Regions from separate parts of the Romboutsia sp. 1001713B170131_170501_G6 genome, predicted to be linked through region 2. Evidence: riboswitches for the same ligand, from Rfam matches in the RefSeq annotation. Region 2 holds a riboswitch; the other holds the start of a gene.

Region 1 (8,954 bases), 160 kb from region 2:
GAGGAGATGGAAAAGCAGTACTTGGACCTATGCTTCGTGAATATATAATAAGTGAAGCTATGTATGGTCTAGGTATCCCAACTACACGTAGCCTTGCAGTAGTTAAAACTGGTGAATCTGTAATTCGAGAAGATATAAAACAAGGAGCTATATTAACTCGTATTGCATCAAGTCACATTAGATTTGGAACATTTGAGTATGCAGCAAATTTTGGCAGTATAAGTGATATCAAAGCTTTAGCAGATTATTCATTAAAGAGACACTTTCCACATATAGCTGATGATGAAAATAAATACATTAATTTACTTAAAGAAGTTATAAAAGTACATGCAAGTTTAGTTAGTAAATGGCAAAGTGTTGGATTTATACATGGTGTTATGAACACTGATAATATGACTATTAGTGGAGAAACTATTGACTATGGTCCTTGTGCATTTATGGACACTTATAATCCTAATACTGTATTTAGTTCTATAGATACTCAGGGGCGTTATGCATATAAAAATCAACCAATTATGGCTGAATGGAACTTATGTAGACTTGCAGAAGCATTATTACCCCTATTACATGAAGATCAAAAAGAAGCTATAAAAATAGCTCAAGGTTCTGTTTCTGAATTTACAAATTTATATTATATGAATTGGTTATCAATAATGAGATCAAAGCTTGGAATATTTAATGAAGAGGAACAAGATAAAGCTATTATTGAAGATTTACTTAGTATTATGGAAAAGTATAATGAAGATTATACTAACACTTTTATAGAGTTAACATTTAATAAAAATAGCAAAAAAGGAATGTTTAGTAGTGAGGAATTTAATAATTGGTACAATGTCTGGAAGGAAAGGCTTAAGAGGCAACCAAATTCAGAAGAAGAAATATTTAAATTAATGAAGACATCTAATCCGGCAGTAATCCCAAGAAATCATAGAGTAGAAGAGGCTTTAGAAGCTGCTGATAAAGGTAACTTTGAAGTTATGAAAAATCTTATTGATGTTATTTCAAAACCATATGAGCATTCAAAAGAGCAAGAGGAGTATTCAAAGCTACCTAAACAATCGAATTGTTCTTATAGAACTTATTGTGGAACATAAAAAATCAATAAAACTGAGAGGGACTTTTATATAAAAGTCTCTTTTTATTTCTAAGATATTGATAAGCTTACCTTACAAATTTGTAATTTTTATGAAAGATAAATCGATATGTAGATTATAGGTTTTATAATAATATAATCATATATAAAAATAAAAGGAGAATTATTTATGAAGCTTAGCAAAAGAATAATAGTAGGATTAATTTCAGCTGCAGTAATTTTAATAGGAGGGAAATTTGTATATGATAATTTTATAGACGATGATTTTACTTATCCATTAACTTATATATCAATAGAAGGAAATAAAAGAGAAAAAGATCAAATTGATACAATAGAGAAAAGCTTAGAAAGTAATAAATGTAAATTTGAAAAAATAAACTTTGAAATGCTTAAAGTTGATGATAAGAATAATATGGTTATTAAAGAGTCTGAATATAATAAATTAGCCAATAAATTAGATTTAGAGAAGGTAAAGGTAAATGATAAAGAAGCTGCAATAATACCAAGATATGATGGTATAAAAAACTTTAAGTATATGAATGAGTTAAAAGAATTAACTAATTATAAAGTAGAAAATAACAATTTAAAAGTAGTAGGTGTAGTAGATAAAAAAATATTAATTACAGGTCTATTCAAAAGTCAAATTATTATAAGTGATAATTTGTATAATAAATTAGAAAAAGACAGTGAAAACAAGATAGTTACAGTTAAAGGATATGAATTTAAAGAAAATTCAAAATCAGATAAAGCTATATTGCAGATAAAAGAGAATAAATCATTCTCAAATAATAATGAAAATGATATATTCTATCTTTTTTCTAAATAAATAGTAAAATTTAGAAAAAGATAAAAAATTATCTTTGTTAAGAAAGGATGAATATGAATACCTTATTGTTTACTAGTATAATCATAATTTTAGCAGGTACAATTTTATTTATAGTAGAAAAAAGAAGCTTTCTAACAGGGCTTATATTAATAATTGGATTTTTAGGAATAACTTTTTATACATTATCAACATTATCATCTAAAAGTGATATTGCTAATACTTTAATACTTTTAACGGTGTATGGATTAATACCTATATTAGTAGTAATATGTGCATTTTTATTTATTAAAAATGGAAGAAGTATGATGAAAAAAGAGGGGCGAAAGTTACCAAATCTACTTTCGCTAATTATAGGCATATATATTTTTATTATAATATTTCTTAGTTATATACTGATATATTATGGTAATAAATTAAATGTATTTACTTATATGATTATTATATCAATAATTGTAATGTCAGTATATTTAGGAGTTATGTTTATAAGCTATTTAATTTATTCATATATATACCAAGTGATGCCAGTAAGGAAGAATATAGATTATATAATAGTTCTAGGTTCTGGATTGATTGGAGATAGAGTACCACCTCTTTTAAAAAGCAGATTAGATAAAGGAATTGATATATATAAAGATCAAAAAGACAGAGGGAATTTGCCTAAGATAATTGTATCTGGAGGTCAAGGTCCAGATGAGTTAGTTTCAGAAGCATATGCTATGAAAAAATACTTAATATCACAAGGTATAAATAATGAAGATATTATTGCTGAAGATAAATCTACAACAACTTATGAGAATATGAAGTTTTCTAAGTTGATTATGGATAAATCAGATAACTATAACTGTATTTTTGTAACTAATAATTATCATGTATTTCGTGCATCAATATTTGCTCGTAAGGTTGGATTAAAGGCAAATGGTGTAGGAGCCCCTACAGCTTTTTATTTTCTCCCAAGTGCTCTGATTCGAGAATTTATAGCTATATTGTTCATATATAAATGGTTAAATATAATTATTATACTTTTATATTTAGCCTTAGTTATTAATTCTTTATTACCAATCAATTTTTAGTTTTAAATAACATCAATCATCTATTTATTGAATAAGTATAAGTATATATAAATAGATGGAGGGACTACGTATGAAGGTAAATTTACCACAATCTGCAATAGATTTATTAAAAAGTATAATAGAAAAAAATAAAGATAAACCAAGTACAATAAGAATATATTTTGCAGGATTTGGATGCAGTGGATCAATATTTAATCTGGCATTAGATGAAAAAAAAGAATCTGACGTTGAGTATTTTGTAGATGATTTACATTTTATAATGGATAGGTTAGAGTATGAAAAATTTAAAGATGTAACAATTATGGAAACACCTAATGGATTTATAATATATGTTGATAATATGCCTAAAGTTGAAGGATGTCATGGATGCAGTGGTTGCAATTAATAGTATCAAACTTATATCTTAAATAAGAAAATATATATTTATAACTATGGACTAAATACAGGTTTGATATATATTTTATACTATTTTCATATAGATAAGCAACATTTATTAAGATATAATAAAAATAACATGTATATGAAAAGAGGTATTAAAATGACAGGTTCAGATAGAAGAGATAAGATATTAAATCTACTAAAAAATAAAAATAAAGCTATGAGTGGATCAAAACTATCAAGTGAACTTAATGTAAGTAGGCAAGTCATAGTAGGAGATGTTGCTCTTCTTAGAGCTAGTGGCATTGATATTATATCTACTCCAAGAGGATATATACTAAATAATAATAAAGAAGATGATTATATAATAAAAGCTATAGCTTGTAAGCATGACAAAGAAGATATAGAAGATGAGTTAAATACTATGGTTGACGAAGGTGCTATAATTGAGGATGTAATAGTAGAACATAGTATATATGGGCAAATAAGTGGAAATTTACATCTAGAATGTAGAAGAGATGTAAAAGAATTTATAAAGAAGTTAAACTCAAAAGAAATTAGTCCTCTATCTCATTTAACAGATGGAGTACATCTTCATACTATAAAGTGTAGAGATGAAAAAACTTATAATCAAGTTATAAACGCTTTAAGTGAAAAAGGATATTTATACTAGAATTCGGTAATAGCGTAAGTATGTATAATTAATAATATACTAAAATAAAAGAAGGAGAAGTAAATAGCTTCTCCTTCTTTTATTTTAAACAATATTTACTATATTAATATCCAATGCTTTTTAAATATTGTCTTAGTATATTATTTGAATTATTAAACTTAGCTTTTTCTTCTTCAGTCATATCAATTTCTATAACTTTTTCAGCTCCATTTATACCTATTATAGTTGGGACTCCTGTATATACATCTGTCTCTCCATATTCACCTTCAAGTAAAGCTGAAACTGGTAATATTCTTCTTTCATCACTAAATATTGATTTTATGATTCCAACAACTGCTGAAGCTATACCATAGTAAGTGGTACCTTTTCTATTATATACTTCCCAACCAGCTTTAGCAGTTTTTTCTACTAAATAATCTAAATCTATTTCTTTTTTTAGTTTTTCATTTTCCTCAATTAAGGTTAAAAGTGGTTTACCTGCAATGCTAACATTTGACCAAGGCACCATTTGAGAATCTCCATGTTCACCCATAGAATATGCATGTATAGATCTTGTATCTACTTCATCTAAATGTTTAGATAAGAAGTTTTTTAATCTTGATGAGTCTATGGTAGTTCCTGTTCCTATGATTCTGTTTTTAGGCAATCCAGATAATTTCCATATATGATATGAAATTATATCAACTGGATTTGAAGCAACTACAAAGAAACCATCAAATCCTGATTTCATTATTTCCTTAATAGCTAAGTTACATATAGATGCACTAACTTCTAAAGTGTCAAGTCTAGATTGACCTTGTTTAGGTGCTGGTCCTGCAGTAAATATAACAATATCAACATCACTACAATCTGCAAATGTTGCTTGTCTTATTTTAGTTCTTTGAGACATAAATTCTACTCCGTGAGTTAAATCCCAAGCTTCACCTTTAGCTTTTTCTTCATTTATATCAATCATTAAAAGCTCATCACATACACATTGATTAACTAGTGCAAATCCACAACTAGACCCAACTAGTCCCGTACCTACTATTGCTATTTTTCTCAATTTTAAACACATAAGTCATCCTCCTAAAGTTGTCTTTTGTAAAGTGTTTTGAAATGAATTTATTTGTATGGCTTAAGAAATAAGATAAGTAACCTATAAATTTATTAGTTAAGTCTACATTAATTATAAAATTATTATTATATATTTATTTTATAATTAATTATAAATTTGATGTATTCGGCATTATTATACTGCTGAATATTTACAAAGTAAAGAATAAATTGATAATAAAAGAATAAAAAATCCTTAAATTATATAAAGTTAAAGCATATTTTGTACTATATTTTACTTAAAATTTGATTATAGATTCATATATAAATAACTAGTATTTAAAATAAAGTTATTATACAATATATAATTAATAAAAATGATGTTATATAGTTAGCAATTTTAACATTAAATTTGAAGTAAGCTAAGGATTTTATTAACTTTGGTTTTAAGTACCTATTAAATATTATATATATGAAAATAAGTGAAAAGCCACCCAGAGTATACGAATAAATATTATGTATAAATTGTGGTAAATGAAATATATTAACTGTAATAACAAGCATAAGTAAAGTAAATGTAGTTGAGATTAGACTAGAGTATTCTTCAGGCTTTAATATATATTTATTAAAATAATTTTTATCATCAAAATTTATAATTTCACTTACTAACTTGTCTATTGACATAAAATCGTAGTCATTGGTATAAACGCCAACATCAACTAAGTAAAGTGTTATTTCTTCATATCTATGAATAATTTTTTCTTCATAAATCTTTCTTATCTTAAATATGTCTTTTTCTAATACATTATATATCTCAGTTTTTATTATATCCTTAACATCCTTATTAGAATCTAATCTAGTTTTTATATAAAAACTTCCATCACAAAGTAAAAACTTATCATTTTGGTTTCTTATGACTATTCCAATATATTCATTCATAATATCGCCACCTATTGAAAATTTATGTAAATTATATCATATTAGTTGATATTATCAATATTAAAAAATTATAAATATGAATAAATTAATTATATATTTAAGTAAGATAAAATGAATAAATATAAAAAAGTATTTGACAATTATAAATTTAATTACTAAACTGTAAATATATGTGTAAAGACACTTGTAACATGAATTAAATATATTAAATTAAAAAACATATTTGGAGGAGAGATATGAGAACTAAAAATATTGTATTATCAGCACTTTTATGTGCAATGGGAATTATTATACCAATGTTTTCACCAATTAAAATAATATTAGAACCAGCCTCTTTTACATTAGCTAGTCATATACCAATATTTATAGCTATGTTTATATCATCAAAGACTGCACTATTTGTAACACTTGGAACCACAATAGGTTTTTTATTTGGAGGTTTCCCATTACCAATTGTACTTAGAGCACTAAGTCACTTATTGTTTGTTAGTGTTGGATGTATTTACTTAAATAAAAATAGGGATTCTATAAAGAGCATAAAAAGTTCTTTAGGATATTCATTTTTTATAGGATTAGTTCATGCCATTGGAGAGGTTTTAGTAATTATACCTTTTTATTTTTCATCAAACCTTTCTGAAGGATTTTACAATCAAGGTTTTTTAGTATCTGTTATAGGTTTAATAGGGGTTGGAACTATAATACACAGTATGTTAGATTTCTCTTTAGCAGTTTATGTATGGAATATACTACCTAAAGAGGTTAGAAATAAATATGTAGTAAAAACTCAAAATTAGATATACTTTTATTATATAAGAATTTTAAGTAATCAACAATTAAGCAAAAGGGGTAAATTATAGTATAAATTTTTTTATAAATATGTACACATAAATAAATATATATAAACTAATTTATCAAATCATAATTTTGAGAATTATAATATATAATACTTATTAAATAATAAAAAATAAATAGAAAGTCTTTTATTAAGAATGGTGGAGGGACTGGCCCTATGAAGCCTGGCAACAGCTAACTTAGTTAGAATTGTGCTAAATCCTGCAGGAGTTTTCCTGAGAGATAAAAGGTATATTGATTTGTTGCGTTAATAAAAGGCTTCCTAAATAAAAGGGGGCTTTTTTTATGAAAAATTATAACAAAGATACTTTATGTGTAAGAGGTGGATATAAGCCTAATGTTGGAGAACCTATGGTGTATCCTTTAGTTCAAAGTACGACTTTCAAATATGAAGATCCAGATTTAGTAGCAGATATATTTGACTTAAAAGTAGATGGTCATATGTATAGTAGGATAAGTAATCCAACAGTAGAAAACTTTGAAGAAAAAATAACATGTCTTGAAGGTGGAGTTGGAGCAGTAGCGGTTAGTTCAGGACAATCGGCGATACTTTTAGCTATTTTAAATATATGTAAAAGTGGAGACAACATAATATCAGTATCATCATTATATGGTGGAACTTATAATTTATTTAATATAACTCTTAGAAATTTTGGAATAGAAACAAAGTTTGTATCAAACAATGATGATAAAGAATATATACTATCGTTAGTAGATGAAAATACTAAAGCTATATATGGAGAAACTATAGGAAATCCAGGGCTAGATATATTAGATTTTAAGAAATTTAGTGAAATAGCTAAAAAAGGAGATATCCCTTTTATAGTTGATAATACAGTAGCAAGTACCTATTTATGTAATCCTATAAATTTTGGTGCAAATATAGTTATACACTCTACATCAAAATATATAGATGGTCATGCAGTGGCACTTGGAGGAATAGTTGTTGATTGTGGAAATTTTAACTGGGATAATGGGAAATATCCATTATTATGCGATGGAGATGTTAGCTGTCATGATATTAAATATGTTGAAGAATTTAGGGAAAGTGCATATATAACAAAGTTAAGAGCATCAATGCTTAGAGATTTAGGTAGTACCATGAGCCCTTTTAATGCATTTTTAAGTAATCTAGGAGTGGAAACTCTGCACCTTAGAATGAAAAAGCATAGTAAAAATGCTTTAGTATTAGCAAAGTATCTAGAAAATCATGAAAAAGTAAGCTGGGTAAACTATCCGTACTTAGAAAGTAGAGCGGACTATAAGAAAGTAAAAACTTACTTAAAAGGTGGAAGTGGAATACTAACATTTGGTATAAATGGTGGAATAAATGAAGCCAAGACTTTTATAAAATCTTTAAAATTAGTAGATTTAGCAATACATCTTGGATTTAATAAAACATCAGTACTTCATCCTGCTAGCACAACTCATAGCCAGCTATCTTATGAAGATAAGATAAAGTGTGGAGTTAGTTTAGAGATGATTAGAGTATCTGTTGGAATAGAAGATATAGATGACCTAATAAATGACTTTGATATAGCACTTAAGGAAATATAATATGACTGTATATCTTTGTAAAAAAATAAATGGAGCTAAGTTTATAGATAACTGTATAATAGAAAATAAAATCTATAATAAAAAGTTATATAGAAAATCTAGTTTAGATAAGATGAGCTCTCATTATAAAACTATAGGTATATTAAATCTTATGCCTAATAAAGTAGAAACAAAAATTCATTTATTAGAGTTATTTTCAAAAATGAATGAGGATATAAATATAAAATTTATAAGGCTTAAAACGCACATATGCAAAAATTGTAATAGACTATATTTGATGAAAAATTATTATACATTTGATGAAATAAAAGATGATTTAGATGGACTTATAGTTACAGGAGCTCCTATTGAAAAAATAGATTTCAAGCAGGTTAAATATATATATGAATTAAATGATATATTTGATTATTCTATTAAAAACCTAAAAAGTATGTTAAGTATATGTTGGGGAGCACAGGCTTGTTTAAATCATATATATGGAATAAATAAAGATATACTTGATAAGAAGATATTTGGAGTATATAAGGGATA
Region 2 (8,954 bases):
GCATCATTATCCTTAGGGGCATTAATACCAGATAAGTTTATGGAATTAGCAGAAAAAAATGAGGTAGCGTATGCATTTTATCCTCATTCTGTTTATAAAAAATATAATATACATCTTGATGAGATGGATATGGAAAAATGGTACGATATTTTAAAAAATGATGAAGATATACGAAAAAAAGAAATAAATCCTAGAAAGATGTTAACAAAGATAGCACAGATGCAACAAGAAAGTGGATACCCATATGTTGTATTTTTAGATACTGCAAATAGAGAACATATATTAAAAGACGTTGGTAAAATTAAAATGTCTAATTTATGTTGTGAAATATTCCAATACCAAACACCATCAAATATAAAAGGATATGCTGGTGAAAATATATGGGGCCAAGATATAAGTTGTAATTTAGGTTCTTTAAATATTGCTAATGTAATGGACAATAAAGATATAGAAAGTACAATTGATACTGCAATAAGAGCATTAACTTTTGTTTCTGATAACACTAGTATAAATGAAGTTCCAACAATAAAAAATGGAAATGATTCTTCACATGCAGTAGGTCTTGGTGCTATGAATTTACATGGATACTTAGTAAGAGAAAATATACTATATACATCAGAAGAAGCAATAGACTTTTGTAATGTATTTTTTGCAATGGTTAGATATTTTGCTATAAAAGCATCTATGAATATAGCTAAAGAAAGAAATAAAACATTTATTGGGTTTGAAAAATCAGAATATGCAAAAGGAAAAGATAGTAATATATTAAAAAAATACTACAAAAATTCATACTTACCTAATACAGATAAAGTAAAAAAATTGTTTGAAGGTATACATATACCTACAACTAAAGAATGGGAAGCCTTATTAGATGAAGTAAAAGTATATGGATTATATAATGCATATTTAACAGCAATAGCACCAACTCAAAGTATTAGTTATGTTCAAAATGCAACATCAAGCATAATGCCAATTACAGAGCCAGTTGAAGTTAGAACATATGGAGATTCTACAACTATATATCCTATGCCATTTTTAACTAATGAAAACATACTTTATTATCAATCTGCATATAGAATGGATATGAGAAAAGTTATAGATATAGTTTCAACAGTTCAAAATCATGTTGATCAAGGTATATCAACAACATTATTCGTAACAGATGATAAAACAACTAGAGATATAGCTAGATTATATATATATGCTTACAAAAAAGGACTAAAAAGTCTTTACTATACAAGAACTAAAATGACTAGAGACAATAATGAGTGTCTTATGTGTTCAGTATAAGGGGGAGTATTATGACATTTAAATTAGAAAAAATACACAAAGCAGTAAACTGGAATAAAGAAGATGATGGATTTACTCAGGCCTTTTGGGAACAAAATGTAAAACAATTTTGGTTACCAGAAGAAATATCAGTTTCAAAAGATTTAAAAGTATTTAATGAACTAAATGAAAAAGAAAAAGAATTATATAAAAAAGTATTAGGTGGACTTACATTACTAGATACTAAACAAGGAAATGATGGGGTTCCATCTATGATGAGTCTTACAGATAACCTTCAAAGAAAAGCAGTATTATCTTTTATGGGAACTATGGAAGAAATACATGCTAAAAGTTACTCATCTATATTTATGACGCTGCTTTCTAATGAAGAGATAGAAGAATTATTTAAATGGATAGAAAGTGAAGAAACACTTCAGAAAAAGGCGGACTTAGTACTAGCTCAATATGAAAATACAAAAGATGAAGAAAGTTTATATTTATCTATGGTAACAAGTGTATTTTTAGAAAGCTTTTTATTTTACTCAGGATTTTTCTATCCACTATATCTAGCAGGCCAAGGTAAAATGGTTGCAAGTGGGGAAATAATATCTCTTATACTTAGAGATGAATCATTACATGGAAAGTATATAGGGCTTCTTTCTCAAGAAATATATGAAAAGTTTGATGAAGTCAAAAAAGAAGAATTAAAAGATAGAATGTATAAAATACTTGCAGATTTAATGGAAAATGAAATAAACTATACAAATACTATATATAAAGATAGTGGTCTTGAAGGTGAAGTTATAAATTTCTTAAAATACAATGCTAATAGGGCGTTAGAAAATTTAGGATTTAATGAATATTATAAAGTAAGTGAAATAAACCCAATAGTATTAAATGGGCTAAGCACAGAAACTAAAAATCACGACTTTTTCTCAACTAAAGGTAATGGATATCAAAAAGGTGTATATGAAGAGTTAGAAGATGAAGATTTCTTAATATAAAAAATTTTCTTCACTCAAGCCACTGCGTGGGCGCTACACTTCATGCCGCCAACGACTTCATCCGTTGCTTGAGCGACGTGTTGGCGAAGCACTTCAAAATATCTTTTTTAAGCTTTGCAAACTGCTTGGTATTACTTAACTTCAATAATTATCCACAATCTTTAAAGTATCATAATTTCCTTAAGCGCAAAAAAATCACTTGGATAAAACCAAGTGATTTTTTAGTTCAATGTTTTTATATTAGATAAGAGCATTTTAATAATCTTATAAATCAAAAAATACATAATAATATCAATTAAATTTGATAAAAATATATAAGAAAGTTTAAGGAGGTATTAAAATGTCTAAAAAACCAGTAATAAGTAATGCTAAGCAGGCTTTAAATCAAATGAAATTAGAAGTTGCAAATGAGTTAGGAATATCAAGTAGTAATATAGATGGATCTAATGATACATCATATAAAAATGGACGTATAGGTGGAAACTTAGGTGGTATAATGAGTAGAAGATTAGTAGAAATTGGTGAAGAACAATTACTAAGAGAATATAATAAAAAAAATAAATAATTAATAGGCATTGAGTTGAAAGTCAGTAAATAACTCAATGCTTTTTTTAGTAATTAAAACCATTTTAGTGTAAAAAGTTGACGAATTAAGTAGATGAAATTATAATGAAATTACAAAGTATAACCACGATCAATAGGTAGGCTATATAAAGGAGATTAAGGATGAGTTCAGAGTTAGCAAGGCTAAAAGAATTGTATGAAATATTTTTAGATATGGAAAAATATTCAGTATTATTACCAACAGAAAAGAGACTTTCAGATTTCGTAAAAGTTACGTTAGATAAAGAACATGAAGTAGTGTATTTAAAAGAAGAAAAACAAGAAAGAAAGCTAAACTCAGATGGGTTTAAGATAAATCTAATTTGTATATTAGAAAGTGTAGAAGACCTTTTAGATAATTCTAATATTATTGATAGATTTAGTGAAGTTGAAGAAGGAAAACTTAGCGAAGAAGAATATATAAAGTATGCAGGTGGTATTTGCTTAGCTAGAGGTAAATACGATAAGATAATCTCAAAACTTTATGTTATATAAATATATATTATGCCTTTAAGTAGATGCTTAAGGGCTATTTTTACATTAAAAAAGACAGAATTTATTTCTGTCTTTTTTAGATAATAAACTGAAAAATAAAGCTATATAAAATTAATGACTAAGGAGTATGATTAAAGGGATAGTAATATTATTACTAAAAAAATATATTATATACATTTATGTTAAATAAGTAGTTAAATATTACAAATTTATAATAACTCTTGAAAAAATAATGACATGTGAGTTAAGATGATTTTAAGAAAATAAAAAAATTTCATAGATGCGGGTACAATTATTAGATTTAATTAAGGTTATAGGATTTTTTGACACATAAAGGTATTTATAAATAATAAATGAACAAAAGGAGCATATCATATGAGAAAATTATTTACAGAGTGGGCAATGGATATAGCTGAAGACAGTAAAGTTAGAAGTACGTGTGTTTCAAGGCAAGTAGGAGCTGTAATTATAAAAGGAAAGCAAATTATAGCTACAGGCTATAATGGAAGCCCTGCTGGAACTATTCACTGTTCAGATATCGGCTATTGTGAGAGAAAAAAAAGAGGTATACCTTCGGGGCAAGGCTTAGAACTATGTCGAGCTGGACATGCTGAAGCAAATGCTATAATACAATGTGCTAAACATGGAATAAGCTGTGAAGGAGCCACGCTGTATGCTACAACTCAACCTTGTGTATTTTGCTCAATAGCTATCATTCAAGCAGGAATAAAAAAAGTAATATTTAAAGGGGAGTATCCTACAGGCTTAGGACAACAGCTATTTGAAGAAGCAGGAATAGAATACATTAAATATGAAGACGCATTAAAACAAGAACAAGAAGAACAAGAAGCTAAAGTTGTAAAAGAAAATTTACGTGTTCAAGAATTTTTAAGTAAACCAAGAAGTTATTAAAAGTCTAGGTTAAGCAATTTGCTTTTTATAGTATAATATCTATTAATTCATCGTTTATTTACAGTCAACAATGATTATTGCAAAAAGATATATTAAATATAAACAAAGCTACTTAACATATGTTAAGTAGCTTTGTTATTTTAGATGAGAGTATTTGGTTTAATATAATATATTACCTTAAATATTTTCTATAATAATATATAATCATAAAAAAAGCACCACATGAAGCATCTATCAAATCCATCATGGTATCTTTTAAACCACCAGATTGCGTACTCATCTTAAATAAAACATCTAATAAGTATTCACATATTTCACAAATTGCTGATATACCCATAGCAAAGAAGAACAGAATCATGCATATTAAAAATTTATTAATTTTACAACTAGTATTTTTTAATATATTAAAACCAATTTTAACAGATATAAATCCAGACCAAAAATGAAGAAAATCATCATAAAATGGGATTATATCATAAAGTCTATAACATGAACCTAGCAAAAAAGAAGATAATATAAAAATGTTTCCAATTATGTACAATGAGTAATCAAGTATAGCTAAGTTTTTTAAATAAGCTTTAGTAAGTACGAAAGTAATTATAAGTGAAATTAAGCTAATTCCGCTTTTTCCATATTCTTTGCTAAATAGAAAAAATATTATAGAGAAAACATAAATAATGTAAAGTAATATATTAAATTTCTTAATATTTTTGTATTTCATAGCAATTCCTACCTTCCATAATTATTATATTATTATGTGCATATGTATAAATAAAATGTAAATTTAATTTATAAAATTTAATTTAGATAAAATATTAAAAAATAAATAGAAAAATAAATTATTTTGTTTTAAAGTTTACTAATTTAGGTATATATGTATTATAAGATAACAATATTTTGTTGAAAAAAATCGTATCTTCAAAAAAATGGTAAGAAATGTTACAATATAATAAATTAACAATAGGAGTGATGATCATGAGTTTAGCAAAGAAGATAGAAGAAAAGAAGAGAGCTAAGAAAATACAAGAAAGAAATAAAAAAGTAAAAATAGCTACACTAGGTGTTGCAACAGGTGCTATAACAGGAATACTAGGTGGAGTTTTATTAGCTCCTAAGTCAGGAAAAGAAACTAGAGAAGATATAAAAAATACAGCCAAAGATATAAATAAAAATGTAAGTGAAAAGGCTGCTAAAACAAAAGAAAAGTTTACTACAAATGTAAATGAATCTAAGAGAAGAATAAAAGAGTATTTAGATAATAAAAAGAAAGATAATGAAGACGTAGTGGATACAAAGGTTGTAGAATTATTACAAGCTCCAGAAGAATCTAAGGATAAAGAATAATTGCTATGGAGAATAACATTATGTACATAGATTTAAATGTAATATATATAATACTAGCATTACTAGGTATAGGGGCATTAATATTTTTAATAATAACTTTAAAAAATATTAATGAATTTATTAAAAATATTAATAAAGTAGTATCAATAAATTCTGATAACATACATACAGTAGTAGGTAAATTACCTAATTTAGTTGATAATATCAGCGATATTAGTGAAAATGTAAAAGACGTTTCTGAAGTTGCAACAGATGTAACAGCAGATATAATAGTAGCTAAAGAAAATGTAAAATCTAATGTTGAAATATTTACCGAAATATTAAATATATTAAAATCTGTATTTATTAATAAATAGTCATAAAAGTCATAATTAAATCATAATTTAATTATGACTTTTTTATTTACTAACATATAATAGAAAACTAAAATGTATAAAAAATTAATATATATAATTTATAATAAAGTTTATTAAAATAATTAAAAATAATATTGACAAAATTGTGAAAATTAACTATTATATAAATAATTAAATAATTCTTATCAAGAGTGGCGGAGGGACTGGCCCGATGAAGCCCAGCAACCAGTATTATTATACGGGTGCTAAATCCTGCAGCGTAAGCTGAAAGATGAGAGTATAATTTTTGCTGTCAAAGCCTGAGTTATCTCAGGTTTTTTTTATTAAAAAATATCAGTTATATTTAAATTAATTAAAATTATACTCTTTAGAAGTTTTAATATAAAGGGAGGTATGTTATGAAAGAAGAAGTAAAAAAAGGTAGTGTATTAGGATTATTACCACTGGGTGTATTTTTAGTAGTATTTTTAGGTAGCGGAGTAATAACTGGGGATTTTTATAAAATGCCAGCAATAGTAGCATTTATAATAGCAACTATAGTAGGATTTTCTCTTAATAGAAAAGTTAGCTTAGGAGAAAAGATAGAAGTATTTTGTAAAGGCGCAGGTAATATAGATATAATATCTATGATTATGATATTTATACTTGCAGGTTCTTTTTCAAGTGTAGCTAAGGCAATGGGAGGTGTTGACTCAACTGTTAATTTAAGTTTATCAATTCTTCCTCCTAATCTTTTAGTATCAGGGTTATTTGTAATAGGATGCTTTATATCTATATCTATGGGAACATCAATGGGAACAATAGCAGCACTTGGGCCAATAGGTATAGGAATTGCAGCTAAAACAGGAATACCAGCACCCTTAGTAATAGGAGCTGTTGTAGGTGGAGCTATGTTTGGAGATAATTTATCTATGATATCAGACACTACAATAGCAGCAACCAAAACTCAAGGATGTGAATTAAAAGATAAATTTAGAGTAAATTTCTTAATAGTTTTACCAGCAGCTATTATAACTGCTATATTACTAGCTGTTATAACATCAGGGTATAGTTTAGGTGGTAGAGAAAATTATAGTTATGATTTCATAAAAGTTTTACCATATTTAGGAGTTTTAGTAGGAGCTTTATGTGGAGTAAATGTATTTGTTTTACTTAGTTTTGGAGTAGTATTTGCAGGTGGTATAGGAGTGTTTACAAATTCATTTGGATTATTTGGATTTATAGAAGCTATATCAGGTGGTATAGCAGGAATGTATGAATTATGTTTACTTGTTATAATCATTGGAGGACTTGTAGAGCTTATCAAATTAAATGGAGGAATAGACTTTATACTTAATTTTATAAGCAGTAAAATAAAAACTAAAAAAGGTGCAGAGTTTGGTATAGCAGCATTAGTAAGTATAGTGGATTTATGTACAGCAAACAACACTATAGCAATAGTAACAGCAGGGCCACTTGCAAAAGATATAGCTACAAAGTTTGAGATAGATAATAGAAAAACTGCAAGTATACTAGATATATTCTCATCTTGTTGGCAAGGTATAGTTCCATATGGTGCACAAGTATTAACAGCTGCAGGAATGGTAGGAATATCTCCTGTTGAACTAATTAAATATCTACATTATCCTTGGTTAATGTTAGCTTGTGGAATAATAGCTATAACATTTGGTGTACCAAACTTAAATAAAGCTAATAAAAGGAAAAAAGAAGCAGCTTAATGTAACTATAAAATTATAGTTTCATATAATATAATAAAAGCAGTACTGGAGGAGATTATGGCATTAGGAGACTATGATTTCTTAGTAGGAGTAGTATCGACTTTTATAATAACATCATCCTATGAAATATCAGTATATACTATAAATCAAGCTAGATGTATAGTTAAAACATATAAGTATATGAAACATAATAATACTTAAAAGTGAAGTTTAAAGCTTCACTTTTTTATTTGAATACTTACTGAAATATCACATAAAGCTTAGAATTATCATATTTATAATAAATATTATTATGAGAAGGTGAAATATTATTTATGAATAGATACTATAGACAAATAGATTACAGCAAGTTTGATATAAATATGGAAGAGTTTGTAAATGAGAATAATATAACTAGCGATACAGATTATATTATAATTACATCTACTAAGGATAAACTTACCTATATATTGAAAAAAGAGAATGATAGATTTAAGATACTGTACACTTGGAGTAGTACTGTAGGAAAAAGTTCAGCAAAATATGCAATGAATATAGTAGATGATTACTATTACCACTCAATACTATATGATCCTAAGGGACTTTATGTAATAGATGATAGGCTTGGAGTAGCTATAAGTATGGGATGCATAAGATTAGCTACAGAAAATGCTAAATGGATGTATGATAATATACCTACTAACACTACTATAATAATAAAATAGTTATATAAAAATATAAATATCAAATAATAATTATAAGAAATAAAAAGGAGATAATTTTATGATTAGCTTTGACCCTATTGAATGGATTGGATATTCAGCATCTTTATTTATAGTTATATCATTAACGATGACATCTATAGTAAAGCTTAGAATTATAAATTCTATAGGATGTTTTTTATTTGTAGTTTATGGATTATATGTAAAAGCATACCCAGTAGCTATATCTAATGCACTTATAATTATTATAAATATATATAATTTATATAATATTTATAAATATAAAGAAAAAAATTAAAGTACAAAATATTTTTAATAGCGTAGATATTTTATCTACGCTATTTTTGTTAAAAGTAATTTTTTTTGTATATTAATAGATTATATAAACTAAAACATTAAAAAGTTATAATGGTAAGTGATCACAGTAAAATAAAAGATGTTTATTAACTAAGTAAATTGATATATTATATAAATAATAAAAATTATAATTAAAATAGAAAAGAGGACTAAATGTGAATAAAACAATAAGAGAGATTGATAAGGATATAAATA

Evidence for each region. A riboswitch is a leader RNA that binds a small molecule or an ion and turns the genes downstream of it on or off. The one in region 2 is predicted to bind S-adenosylmethionine.
Region 1: another riboswitch for S-adenosylmethionine. It lies ahead of I4U89_RS10395 (O-acetylhomoserine aminocarboxypropyltransferase/cysteine synthase family protein); the one in region 2 lies ahead of I4U89_RS11155 (Na+/H+ antiporter NhaC family protein).

What each region holds. Positions count from the first base shown of each region.
Region 1 is NZ_JADPFC010000004.1:65,281-74,234, reverse strand. It holds gene I4U89_RS10435 (protein adenylyltransferase SelO) at 1-1,094, shown strand, start outside; gene I4U89_RS10430 (hypothetical protein) at 1,263-1,919, shown strand; gene I4U89_RS10425 (YdcF family protein) at 1,973-2,989, shown strand; gene I4U89_RS10420 (Fe-S cluster assembly protein HesB) at 3,060-3,374, shown strand; gene I4U89_RS10415 (transcription repressor NadR) at 3,528-4,040, shown strand; gene I4U89_RS10410 (L-lactate dehydrogenase) at 4,144-5,097, opposite strand; gene I4U89_RS10405 (hypothetical protein) at 5,415-6,014, opposite strand; gene I4U89_RS10400 (hypothetical protein) at 6,251-6,808, shown strand; SAM riboswitch class I at 6,992-7,095, shown strand; gene I4U89_RS10395 (O-acetylhomoserine aminocarboxypropyltransferase/cysteine synthase family protein) at 7,152-8,423, shown strand; gene I4U89_RS10390 (homoserine O-acetyltransferase/O-succinyltransferase family protein) at 8,425-8,954, shown strand, end outside.
Region 2 is NZ_JADPFC010000004.1:224,879-233,832, reverse strand. It holds gene nrdE (class 1b ribonucleoside-diphosphate reductase subunit alpha) at 1-1,290, shown strand, start outside; gene nrdF (class 1b ribonucleoside-diphosphate reductase subunit beta) at 1,302-2,273, shown strand; gene I4U89_RS11185 (alpha/beta-type small acid-soluble spore protein) at 2,614-2,838, shown strand; gene I4U89_RS11180 (hypothetical protein) at 3,000-3,371, shown strand; gene I4U89_RS11175 (deoxycytidylate deaminase) at 3,747-4,283, shown strand; gene I4U89_RS11170 (hypothetical protein) at 4,456-5,004, opposite strand; gene I4U89_RS11165 (YtxH domain-containing protein) at 5,259-5,627, shown strand; gene I4U89_RS11160 (hypothetical protein) at 5,648-5,983, shown strand; SAM riboswitch class I at 6,163-6,261, shown strand; gene I4U89_RS11155 (Na+/H+ antiporter NhaC family protein) at 6,382-7,701, shown strand; gene I4U89_RS11150 (hypothetical protein) at 7,759-7,902, shown strand; gene I4U89_RS11145 (L,D-transpeptidase family protein) at 8,016-8,405, shown strand; gene I4U89_RS11140 (YgjV family protein) at 8,464-8,700, shown strand; gene I4U89_RS11135 (hypothetical protein) at 8,915-8,954, shown strand, end outside.